2 regions of the Klebsiella sp. KE9456 genome follow, and region 2 is predicted to be linked to the other one. Evidence: predicted binding sites of a transcription regulator. Region 2 holds the regulator's gene; the other holds the start of a gene.
The links. The regulator sigma-54, encoded in region 2, starts transcription at its own class of promoters, with help from an activator protein. The targets are predictions, from matches to a motif close to GTTGGCACANNTTTCGCTNT.
Positions count from the first base shown of each region.

Region 1: a site for sigma-54 is predicted at 2,717-2,736, ahead of norV (anaerobic nitric oxide reductase flavorubredoxin). Genes of this name have one in related genera too.

Region 1 covers NZ_JBDYQK010000001.1:466,203-472,097, reverse strand. The annotation lists gene ABK821_RS02145 (DNA-binding transcriptional repressor) at 1-132, shown strand, start outside; gene gutQ (arabinose-5-phosphate isomerase GutQ) at 125-1,090, shown strand; gene norR (nitric oxide reductase transcriptional regulator NorR) at 1,053-2,597, opposite strand; gene norV (anaerobic nitric oxide reductase flavorubredoxin) at 2,784-4,214, shown strand; gene norW (NADH:flavorubredoxin reductase NorW) at 4,211-5,344, shown strand; gene ABK821_RS02120 (HoxN/HupN/NixA family nickel/cobalt transporter) at 5,415-5,895, opposite strand, start outside.
Region 2 covers NZ_JBDYQK010000021.1:55,751-61,645, forward strand. The annotation lists gene npr (PTS phosphocarrier protein NPr) at 1-241, opposite strand, end outside; gene rapZ (RNase adapter RapZ) at 238-1,092, opposite strand; gene ptsN (PTS IIA-like nitrogen regulatory protein PtsN) at 1,138-1,626, opposite strand; gene hpf (ribosome hibernation promoting factor) at 1,693-1,980, opposite strand; gene rpoN (RNA polymerase factor sigma-54) at 2,003-3,436, opposite strand; gene lptB (LPS export ABC transporter ATP-binding protein) at 3,484-4,209, opposite strand; gene lptA (lipopolysaccharide ABC transporter substrate-binding protein LptA) at 4,216-4,761, opposite strand; gene lptC (LPS export ABC transporter periplasmic protein LptC) at 4,730-5,305, opposite strand; gene kdsC (3-deoxy-manno-octulosonate-8-phosphatase KdsC) at 5,302-5,868, opposite strand; gene kdsD (arabinose-5-phosphate isomerase KdsD) at 5,883-5,895, opposite strand, start outside.

The sequences.
Region 1 (5,895 bases), on a different contig from region 2:
AGCCCCAATATCGTCTGCGGCCTGGAGAGCGTGGATAAACTGATTACCGATGCCGACATCGACCCGGAATTCCAGCGAGCGCTGGAGGACAAAGGAATTGAAGTCATTATTACTGGAGAACATCATGAGTAACGTGCTGCTGGAAGCCGGACGCCAGACCCTGTTGCTGGAACTTCAGGAGGCAAGCCGCCTGCCTGAACGCCTGGGCGACGACTTTATCCGCGCGGCGGAAACCATCATCCACTGCGAAGGCAAACTGATTGTCTCGGGTATCGGTAAATCGGGCCATATTGGTAAAAAGCTGGCCGCCACCTTCGCCAGCACAGGGACGCCGGCCTTTTTCGTGCATCCGGCGGAAGCGCTGCACGGCGACCTCGGGATGCTCGACAGCCGCGACGTGATGCTGTTTATCTCCTACTCCGGCAGCGCCAAAGAGCTGGATCTCATCGTCCCGCGTCTGGAGGAAAAAGCTATTCCGTTGCTGGCGATGACCGGCAAATCTACCTCACCGCTGGCGCGGGCGGCCAAAGCGGTACTCAATATCGCCGTAGAGCGAGAAGCCTGCCCGATGCATCTCGCCCCAACCTCCAGCACCGTCAACACCCTGATGCTCGGCGATGCGCTGGCGATGGCGGTGATGCAGGCGCGAGGATTCAGCGAAGAGGATTTCGCCCGCTCGCACCCGGCTGGCGCGCTGGGCGCGCGGCTGCTGAACAACGTTCATCATCTGATGCGCCGCGACAACGACGTGCCTCGCGTGGCTGTCGACGCCAGCGTCATGGATGCGATGCTCGAACTCAGCCGCACCGGACTGGGGCTGGTGGCGGTCTGCGATGCACGCAATCACGTCGAGGGCGTATTTACCGATGGCGACCTGCGCCGCTGGCTGGTGGGTGGCGGCCGCTTACAGGATATTGTCAGCCAGGCCATGACCCGTAATGGCGTCACGCTGCTGGCAGACAGCCGCGCGGTGGAAGCCAAAGAGCGCCTGATGAAGCACAAAATCAGCGCCGCGCCGGTAATTGATGAGAATGGCCAGCTGGTCGGCGCCATCAACCTGCAGAGTTTTTATCAGGCCGGGATCCTTTAAGCCCGAGACGCTTCGCCAGCCGGTGCAGGTTGGCAACATCAAGATCCAGCGCCCGGGCGGTGGCTGCCCAGTTACGGTTGTTATCCGCCAGCGCTCTGGCAAGGGTTGCACGCTGAAACGCCTCCGTCGCCGCGCGCAAACTCACGACTTCAGCCACTGGCTGCGGGCTTATGCCCGGCAGACCCGGCGCTTCAACCGTGAACTGAAAATGCTGTGGCTCCAGCACCACCTCATTACCCGCCTGGGTCGCCCGCGCCAGCACCACCGCCCGATGAATGGCATGCTCAAGCTCGCGTACATTACCCGGCCATGACCAGGCAAGCAGCCTGGCGCGTGTGGCCTCGCTTAAAATCACCTGCGCCAGCCCCATGCGTAAACGGCACTGCTCGCAGAAATAGCCCGCCAGCAGCACCACGTCATTTCCCCGTTCGCGCAGCGCCGGAACCGACAGCGGGAACACGCTCAGACGATGATAAAGGTCGGCGCGGAAACGCCCCTCCACTACCTCGTGGCGCAGGTCGCGGTTGGTGGCCGCCAGAACCCGCACATCGACCCGCAGGCTGCGATCGTCACCGACCCGTTGAATATCGCCATATTGCAGCACCCGCAACAGCTTGGCCTGCAGCGCCAGCGACAGTTCACCAATTTCATCGAGGAAAAGCGTCCCGTTATCCGCCATTTCAAACTTGCCGCTGCGGTTGCTTATCGCCCCGGTAAACGCCCCTTTAACGTGACCAAACAGCTCGCTCTCCGCCACGCTCTCCGGTAAAGCCGCACAGTTGAGATATACCAGCGGATTAGCCACCCGCGGCGATCCCTGATGAACAGCCTTCGCCACCAGCTCTTTACCGGTGCCGGTTTCACCGCTAATCAGGACGTTTAGATCGGAAGCGGCGACGATATCGATCTCTTTTTTCAGTTGCTGCACCGACGCCGACAGACCAATAATTTCCTGGCGTTCGGATACCGGGTAAACGCTGGTCGGCTCCGGCAGCACATTTTGATTTTCCAGCCTGGCAATCAGCAGCGCGTTATTGAGCGCCCCGGCCACGAGGGCGGCAATCAGGCGCAGTTCCTCATCGCTGAAGCTATCGAAACGGTCCGCATCCATGCCATCAAGGGTAAGGGCGCCAATCAACGTTTGCCCGGCAAACAGCGGCAGCCCGACGCAGGCGTGTACCTTCAGACTCTCCAGGCCGGGGATCAACCCATCATAAGGGTCCGGCAAATCGCTGTCTGCGGGGAACCGCACCACATCCCCGGCGCGGGCAATCGCCTCCAGCCGCGGATGCCCTTCAAGGGCGAAGCGCCGCCCGAGCACATCCTGAGCCAGACCATCAATCGCCAGCGGCACAAACTGATGCGCTTCATAGCGCAACAGCGCAGAAGCATCGCAACCAAGGATCTGTCGCAGAGTGGCGATCAGGCGCGAGAAACGATCGGCATGACCAAGATCGCTTTGTAAATCAATGGCGATTTTCGCCAGGGCTTCGACGGAAAAACTCATTGTCGCCTCATTGTCATTTTGACAATAAAAAGAGTCATAATGACTATTATGACCATTGTCTTTTTGACATCAATAGTTTTAATGAAAATATTAAAACATTAAAAATCAAATAATTAAAAATTGGCACGCACCTTGATATAAGCAACATATCTGTTTTTAAACCATGCTGAATTTATTGAGGTTGCTATGTCAATTCTGGTTAAGAATAACATTCATTGGGTGGGCCAACGTGACTGGGAAGTCCGTGATTTTCACGGAACCGAATACAAAACGCTGCGTGGCAGCAGCTATAACAGCTATCTCATCCGGGAAGAACAAAATGTGCTGATCGATACCGTCGACCATAGATTCAGTCGCGAGTTCGTGCAGAATCTGCGCGGCGAAATTGACCTCGCCGATATCGATTACATCATTATTAACCATGCCGAAGAAGACCATGCCGGCGCGCTGACCGAACTGATGGCGCAGATCCCGGACACCCCGATTTACTGTACCGCCAATGCCATCGACTCCATCAACGGCCATCACCATCATCCGGAGTGGAACTTTAATGTGGTGAAAACCGGCGACAGCCTGGATATCGGCAACGGCAAGCAATTGATCTTCGTGGAAACACCGATGCTGCACTGGCCGGACAGCATGATGACCTACATGACTGGCGATGCCGTGCTGTTCAGCAACGACGCCTTTGGCCAGCACTACTGCGATGAACGTCTGTTCAACGACGAAGTGGACCAGAACGAACTGTTCGAACAGTGCCAGCGCTACTACGCCAACATCCTGACCCCGTTCAGCCGTCTGGTCACGCCTAAAATCACCGAGATCCTCAGCTTCAACCTGCCGGTAGAGATGATAGCCACCTCCCACGGCGTGGTATGGCGCGATAACCCAACGCAGATCGTTGAGCTGTACCTGAAATGGGCGGCGGACTATCAGGAAGACCGGATCACCCTTTTCTATGACACCATGTCCAACAACACCCGCATGATGGCCGACGCGATTGCCCAGGGCATCAATGAAGTTGACCCGAACGTGGCGGTGAAAATCTTTAACGTCGCCCGCAGCGATAAAAACGACATTTTGACCAACGTGTTCCGCTCAAAAGGCGTGCTGGTCGGTACCTCAACCATGAACAACGTAATGATGCCGAAAATTGCCGGTCTGGTGGAAGAGATGACCGGCCTGCGTTTTCGTAACAAACACGCCAGCGCCTTTGGTTCCCACGGCTGGAGCGGCGGCGCGGTTGACCGTCTGTCCACGCGTTTGCAGGACGCGGGATTTGAAATGTCCCTGAGCCTGAAGGCCAAATGGCGTCCGGATCGCGACGCCCTGGCGCTGTGCCGCGAACACGGTCGCGAAATCGCCCGTCAGTGGGCCCTCTCCCCGCTGCCGCATAACCAGGAGAACGCCACGGCTTGCGCAGCGGCAGCCACCGTTGATTGCGGTCCGAAAATGCAGTGCGGCGTTTGCCAGTGGATTTACGATCCAGCGAAAGGTGAACCGAACCAGGATGTCCAGCCCGGCACGCCGTGGAGCGAAGTCCCGGATAACTTCCTGTGCCCTGAGTGTTCTCTGGGTAAAGATGTGTTTGATGTTCTGGCATCGGAGGCAAAATGAGTGCTGGCATCGTTATCATCGGTTCGGGCTTCGCGGCCCGTCAGCTGGTGAAAAATATCCGCAAACAGGACCTGCAAATCCCGCTGACGTTAATAGCCGCCGACAGTATGGATGAGTACAACAAACCGGATCTCAGCCATGTGGTCAGTCGCAAACAGAACGCCGACGATCTGACCCTGCAAACGGCGGGAGAGTTCGCTGAGCAATATTGTTTGCGCCTGTTTCCGCACACCCGGATAAGCGAGATCGACGCCGATAATCAGGTGGTGAAGAGCCGGGCGCGCGAGTGGCCCTATGACAAGCTGGTGCTGGCCACCGGCGCGATGCCGTTTATTCCGCCGGTGCCAGGACGCGAGCTGATGCTGACCCTGAACAGCCAGCAGGAATACGGCGCGGCGCAGAGCCAGCTACGCGACGCCAGGCGGGTGCTGATTGTCGGCGGCGGCCTGATTGGCTGCGAGCTGGCGATGGATTTCTGCCGCGCCGGGAAAGCGGTGACAGTAGTGGATAACGCCGCCAGCGTGCTGTCGGCGCTGACGCCGCCGGAGGTGAGTAGTCGTTTACAGCATCATCTGACCGATAGGGGCGTACATCTGATGCTGAAATCGCAACTTAAAAGCCTGGAGCAGCGCACTGATGGTATTCGCGTCACTGTGGACCGTGAACGCACGGTGGTCGTTGATGCGGTGGTCGCTGCTGCCGGTTTGCGCCCGGAAACAGCGCTGGCGCGGCATGCGGGCCTGAAGATTAATCGCGGCGTAGTGGTAAACAGCCAGTTGCAAACCAGCCATCCGGCGATATACGCCCTCGGCGACTGCGCGGAAATCAACGGGATGATCCTGCCGTTCCTGCAGCCGACTCTGCTGAGCGCCATCTGCCTGAGCAAAAATCTGCTGTCCTGGCAGAGCGAACTAAAACTGCCGCCGATGCTGGTGAAAGTCAAAACGCCGGATTTACCGCTGCACCTGGCGGGCGATACGCTGCGCGAGGATCTGACGTGGAATATCGTTGCCGATAAAAACAGTATGGTGGCGAAAGGCGTGGATGCCGAAAACCAGTTGCGTGCTTTTGTGGTCAGCGAGGACCGCATGAAAGACGCCTTTAGCCTGCTCAAACAGCTGGCCAGCTAAACGGCCCGAACGGACGTTATTCCCGGAGGCGGCCAATTTCCCTTACCGCTTCCGGGAGACTATCCCCAATCTACCTGGCCAGCTTGTCGTAACCGCGCCAGCGATAGTTAAGCACCGACAGCACCCAGCAGACCACAAATAGCCCCACCACGGCAAACCCCGCATCGCCAAGATGATCATTTAATGCGCCAATCCAGCGCCATACTCCGCCGCTCAGGGAAAACTTATCCATCAACAGCCCCAGCGCCTCCAGGCCGCCGATAAACAGCGCCACCACCACTGAAGTACCGGTAATGGTCATATTGTAATAGAGCTTGCGCTGGGGTTTGCTGAACGCCCAGCCGTAGGCGCCGACCATCAGCACGTTATCGAGCGTATCCACCAGCGCCATCCCGCTGGCGAACAGCGCCGGAAAAACCATAATCGACCAGATCGACATCCCGCTCGACGCGCTGGCGGCGGAAATCCCCAGCACGCCGATCTCCGTCGCCGTATCAAAGCCGAGACCAAACAGAAATCCCACCAGATACATCTGCCAGCTGCGGCTGATC
Region 2 (5,895 bases):
CGATAACCGCCGCCAGCGCCTCAGCTTCTTGCGGACCGTTGGCTTCAATCTCAATCTGCCGCCCTTTGGCCGAGTCGAGCATCAGCAGGGCTATCACGCTATTGGCTTCAGCTTCAATCCCTTCGTCATTGCGCAACAGCACCTCAGCATCATAGTTCTGCATTAATTCGAATAATTTCATTGCCGGACGAGCGTGCATGCCCAGCTTATTGGTGATCTCAACGGTTTGCTTCACGGTCATGATTTACGTTTTTCCAGCGTCCGGTGACGAGACTGCACGTTTTTACCGCGCGAGCGGAAGTAGTCCGCCAGCTGTTCGGCGACGTAAACTGAACGGTGTTTACCCCCGGTACAACCAATCGCCACCGTCAGATAGCTGCGGTTATTGGTCTCCAGCATGGGTAACCATAGCTCAAGATAGCTGCGGGTCTGGTAGATAAAATTGTGAACTTCTGTGTGTCGATCGAGGAAGGCGGCGACCGGTTTATCGAGGCCAGTCATTGGACGCAGCTTTGGATCCCAGTGCGGGTTTGGCAGGAAGCGCACATCAAAGACGTAGTCAGCGTCGATGGGGATGCCGTGCTTAAAGCCAAAGGATTCGAAGACCATTGTCAGTTCGCGTTCGCGTTTACCTAACAAACGCGTGCGCAGCATTTCAGCCAGTTCATGCACTGACATTTCGGAAGTATCGACAATCAGGTCGGCGCGGGAACGCAAAGGCTCCAACAGATCGCTCTCTTCATCAATAGCGCTTTCCAGCGACAGGTTTTTACTCGAGAGCGGGTGCAGGCGCCGCGTATCGCTATAGCGGCGAATTAAGGTGTTACGATCGGCATCAAGGAACAACAACTGAGGCGAAAATTCGGCGGGCAGGTTTTTCATCGCCTGCTCAAAGACTTCCGGCGACTCGGGCATATTACGCACATCAATGCTGACGGCCGCCGAAATATTTCTGTCCGCAAGGGTGCGTGCCAGTTCGGGCAGCAGTACAACTGGCAGGTTATCCACGCAGTAAAAGCCCATATCTTCCAGCGCTCGCAGGGCGACGGATTTCCCCGACCCTGAACGGCCGCTGACGATCATCAGTACCATGTACCGTTTCTCCTCAGTACGATAAAGAGTAAGGTGCGATTCCTGTTATGCTTCATCATTGCTTCCTGAACCGGTGATGATGTCATATAGCTCTTCATCACTTTGTGCGGCGCGCAGGCGACGGCAAATGGTTTTATCCGCCAGACGTTTTGCGACCAGCGACAGCGTATGCAGATGCGTTTTTGTTTGATCGGCGGGAACGAGAAGAGCAAACAGGAGATCGACGGGTTGATTGTCGATAGCATCGAATGCGATGGGGGTTTCCAACTGAACAAAAACGCCCACAGCCCGTAGCGTATCCTCTTCAAGTTTGCCATGTGGAATCGCAATACCGTTACCAATCCCGGTACTGCCCATTTTTTCACGGGTGAGAATGGCTTCGAACACCACCTGGGGCGGTAAGCTTAGCTGTTTTGCCGCCAGCTCGCTGATGATTTCCAGCGCGCGTTTTTTGCTTTGGCAGTGAACCTGGCTACGGGTACATTCCTGGTTAAGGACGTTGCTCAGTTGTAGAGCCGAATCGTTATTTGTCATAATTTCACCTGAGCTCTGCCTTGCCAACCGCCGGTAAGCGGTTGGCACAGGCTATTGCCCGGACAATTAGTGTTGTTTCAGTTTATCTTTATGTTTTGTTAACTGTCTCGCCAGCTTATCAATAAGACCATCGATGGCGGCGTACATATCCTGCCCTTCCGCACTGGCATGGATTTCACCACCATTGACATGCAGATTGGCATCCGCAATTTGCGTCACCTTCTCTACTTTTAACACTATATAGACCTGGTTGATCCTGTCGAAAAACTGCTCCAGTTTGCTAAATTTCGCATTCACGAAATCACGCATTGCGGGGGTTATTTCGACGTTTTGCCCTGTAATGTTGAGCTGCATAGTGTCTTCCTTATCGGTTGGGTCAAACTAACTGTTTACGCTGGTTTGACGGCGGAATAGATAAAGATTCTCGGTACTTAGCGACGGTACGGCGCGCCACCATAATACCCTGCTCGGATAACATGGTGGTGAGTTTACTGTCGCTCAATGGCTTCGCGGGGTTCTCCGCGGCGATTAACTTCTTCACCAGCGCACGAATGGCTGTCGACGATGCTTCGCCGCCGCCTTCGGTGTTGACATGGCTGGAGAAGAAATACTTCAGCTCAAAAATACCGCGTGGACTGTGCAGGTATTTTTGCGTGGTAACGCGTGAGATAGTGGATTCATGCATTTCGACGGCCTGGGCAATATCTGCCAGAACCATCGGCTTCATAAACTCTTCACCCTGTTCAAAGAAGGCCTGCTGCTGTTCAACGATACAGCGACTGACGCGTAACAGTGTATCGTTACGGCTTTCCAGACTTTTGATAAGCCAGCGGGCTTCCTGTAGATTACTGCGGATAAACTGACCGTCCGCATCGTTGCGTGCGCTGTTACCCATGGCTGCATAGTGCTGATTGATCTTCAGGCGCGGAAGGCTGTCTGAATTGAGTTCGACCACCCAGCGACCGTTCACTTTGCGCACCAGAACATCAGGAATAACATATTCGGGTTCACCGGTCTGAATGGACTGGCCAGGGCGCGGATCCAGCGACTGGATCAGATTTACTGCTTCTTTGAGGACGTCTTCTTTGAGACGGGTGACGCGCATCAATGTGCGGAAATCATGATTGGCCAGCAGATCGAGATGATCGCTAATGATCTGTCGCGCTTCATCAATCCATGGCGTCTCTTTGGCAAACTGAGAAAGCTGGACCAGCAGGCAGTCGCGCAGATCTTTTGCCGCTACGCCGACGGGATCGAAACGCTGAACACGTTTGAGAACGGCTTCGACCTCTTCAAGCCCGATTTCATCATCGCCGATGCTTTCCACGATCTCTTCAACAGAAACGGTCAGGTAGCCAGTATCATCAACGGCATCGACGATCGACGTGGCGATAGCGCGATCGGTGTCAGTGAAAGGGGTGAGTTCCACCTGCCACATCAGATAATCCTGCAGGCTCTGGGTGGTTTCCCCCTGATAAATCGGCAGTTCATCATCCTGATAATCCACCCCGTTGCCTGACGGGGTACCTGCGGTGTAAATCTCATCCCAGCTGGCGTCAAGCGGTAACTCTTCCGGCATATCTTTCTGCTCAAGAGCGTCAACGCTATCCAGAGATTCGCGATCCTCTGTCTCTTTGGTTTCTACCTCATCGTGAAGATCGGTTTGCTCGAGCAACGGGTTACTCTCCAGCGCCTGCTGGAGTTCTTGCTGGAGTTCTAACGTGGACAACTGCAACAGGCGAATTGCCTGCTGTAGTTGTGGCGTCATGGCAAGCTGTTGGCTTAACCTTAATTGCAAACCTTGCTTCATATTCAGAGCTAATATCTCCGGCTAAAACGTCTGTAACCTCTACCCTATCAGAGTCTGAAGTCTTCCCCAAGATACACGCGCTTAACCTGCTCGTCTTCAAGGATTTGTTGCGGCGTACCATGGGCAATCAGGTGCCCCTGGCTGACGATATAGGCGCGCTCACAAACGGCCAGCGTCTCTCTGACGTTATGGTCGGTGATCAGTACGCCAAGTCCGCTGTCGCGCAGGTGTTCAATAATGCGTTTGATATCGATAACGGAAATCGGGTCAACGCCGGCGAAAGGTTCATCCAGCAGGATAAACTTCGGGTTAGCGGCCAGCGCGCGGGCGATTTCTACCCGGCGACGTTCACCGCCGGAGAGCGCCTGGCCGATGTTATCGCGCAGGTGCTCAATATGAAACTCTTCCATAAGCTCTTTTGCCCGGTCTTCACGCTGCTCATTGCTGAGATCGTCGCGAATCTGCAATACGGCCATCAGGTTATCGTAAACGCTCAGGCGACGGAAAATAGACGCTTCCTGCGGCAGGTAGCCGATACCGCGGCGGGCGCGGGCATGCAGAGGCAGCAAGCTGATGTCTTCATCATCAATAATAATGTTGCCCGCGTCGCGCGGTACAATACCGACCACCATATAGAAAGTGGTTGTCTTACCGGCGCCGTTCGGGCCCAGCAGGCCGACAATCTCCCCGGAGTTGACGGTCAGACTGACATCTTCCACCACCCGGCGGCCTTTATAGGCTTTGGCGAGATTCTTTGCAGTTAATGTTGCCATAACGAATTACTTACCCTTCTTTGACTGATCGTTGCCTTTGTCCTGCAACTGCGAAGGAACCAGTACCGTGGTTACACGTCCACCTTTATTGCTGAACGCCTGCATTTTTTGCTCTTTCACCAGATAGGTGATTTTGTCACCCTGAATATTGCTATCAAGCTGTTCCAGATGGGCATTACCGGTCAGAACGACAAAGTCATTTTGCAGTTCATAATGCATCTTTGATGCGCGGCCTTTTACTGGTTTGCCATTGTCCTGCATCTGGTAGAAGGTTGCCGGGTTACCGTAACCGTCGATCACTTCTTTGCCTTTCTCTCCGCCGGGACGGGTGACGACAACTTTATCAGCATTGATTTTGATCGTTCCCTGCGTGACGACAACATTACCAGTAAAGGTCACGACGTTGCCCTGCATATCCAGCGACTGCTGATCGGATTCAATATGAATCGGCTGATCGGTATCACCCGTTTTTGCCAGTGCCGGCAAGCTGGCGGCCAGTAAGGCGCTGGCGAGCGCAATCTTAAGGCTGAGTTTGTTTGTTCTGAATTTCATAAGAGGTTCTAACCTTTTCAATCAGCTCGGCATTTTTGCTGCGTAGGTTCCCGCGCATTTTCAGGCCGCTGGAATTAAATGTTGTCCCGTACAATGTCACCATGTCATCGGAGGTAACATCCTGTGTCACCAGGTTTATCTGGGCGTTATCCGTCGTAATTTTGCGCAGTTGAGCATCCGCTGTTAGCGCATTGACTTCAACGTGCCCGTAAAGATACAGCATGCGGTCGTTCGTTAACTTCGCTTTATCAGCCGTGACGGACCAGGTCGGTACTTTGTTCGTATCAAAGGTGGTCATCACGGGTTTAGTAAACCACGAGATTTGCTGCGCGGAAAAATACGCCACATGTTCAGCGGTCAACCGGTAACTAAGCGCGCCTTCCGGGCTATAAACTACAGTATCGGTATGCTCGCTGGTATACGTTGGCTCATCAGGATTGACCGCCTGTTGGGAGGTATCGTCCGTACTCGCCAGGTTAAGACCAATCAGGATCAGAGCGGCCAGCGACAGTAAAATGATAACCCAACGTCTGGTTTTACTCATATCGATTGCCCTTTGGCCTCATCCAGCTTGCCTTGCGCCAATAGTAGCAAATCGCACACTTCCCGTACCGCTCCGCGACCACCGTTGATACGCGTGACGTAATCCGCACGTGGGATCAGCAGGGGGTGAGCATCGGCTACCGCGACGCTTAAACCGACTTCAGCCATAACCGGCCAGTCAATAAGATCGTCACCAATATAGGCCGCTTCATCTGCATGAACAGCCAGCTTGTTGAGTAATTCATGAAACGCCAAAAGCTTATCAGATTGCCCCTGGTACAGATGCGTGATGCCCAGCGTCTGACAACGGTCTTCCACCAGTTTAGCTTTTCGCCCGGTAATTATCGCCACTTCAATACCTGAGGTCAGGACACAGCGGAGCCCGTAGCCATCACGGACATTAAACGCTTTCAGCTCTTCGCCATTGTTGCCCATGTAGATAAGGCCATCAGACAGGACGCCGTCCACATCCAGGATCAATAAACGGATCTTCGCCGCCCGGTCGATAAACTCCTGGCTTACTGGCCCATAGCAGGTCGTCAACAGGGCATCAGTATTATTCATTATTTTTTCCTTACTTACACTACACCT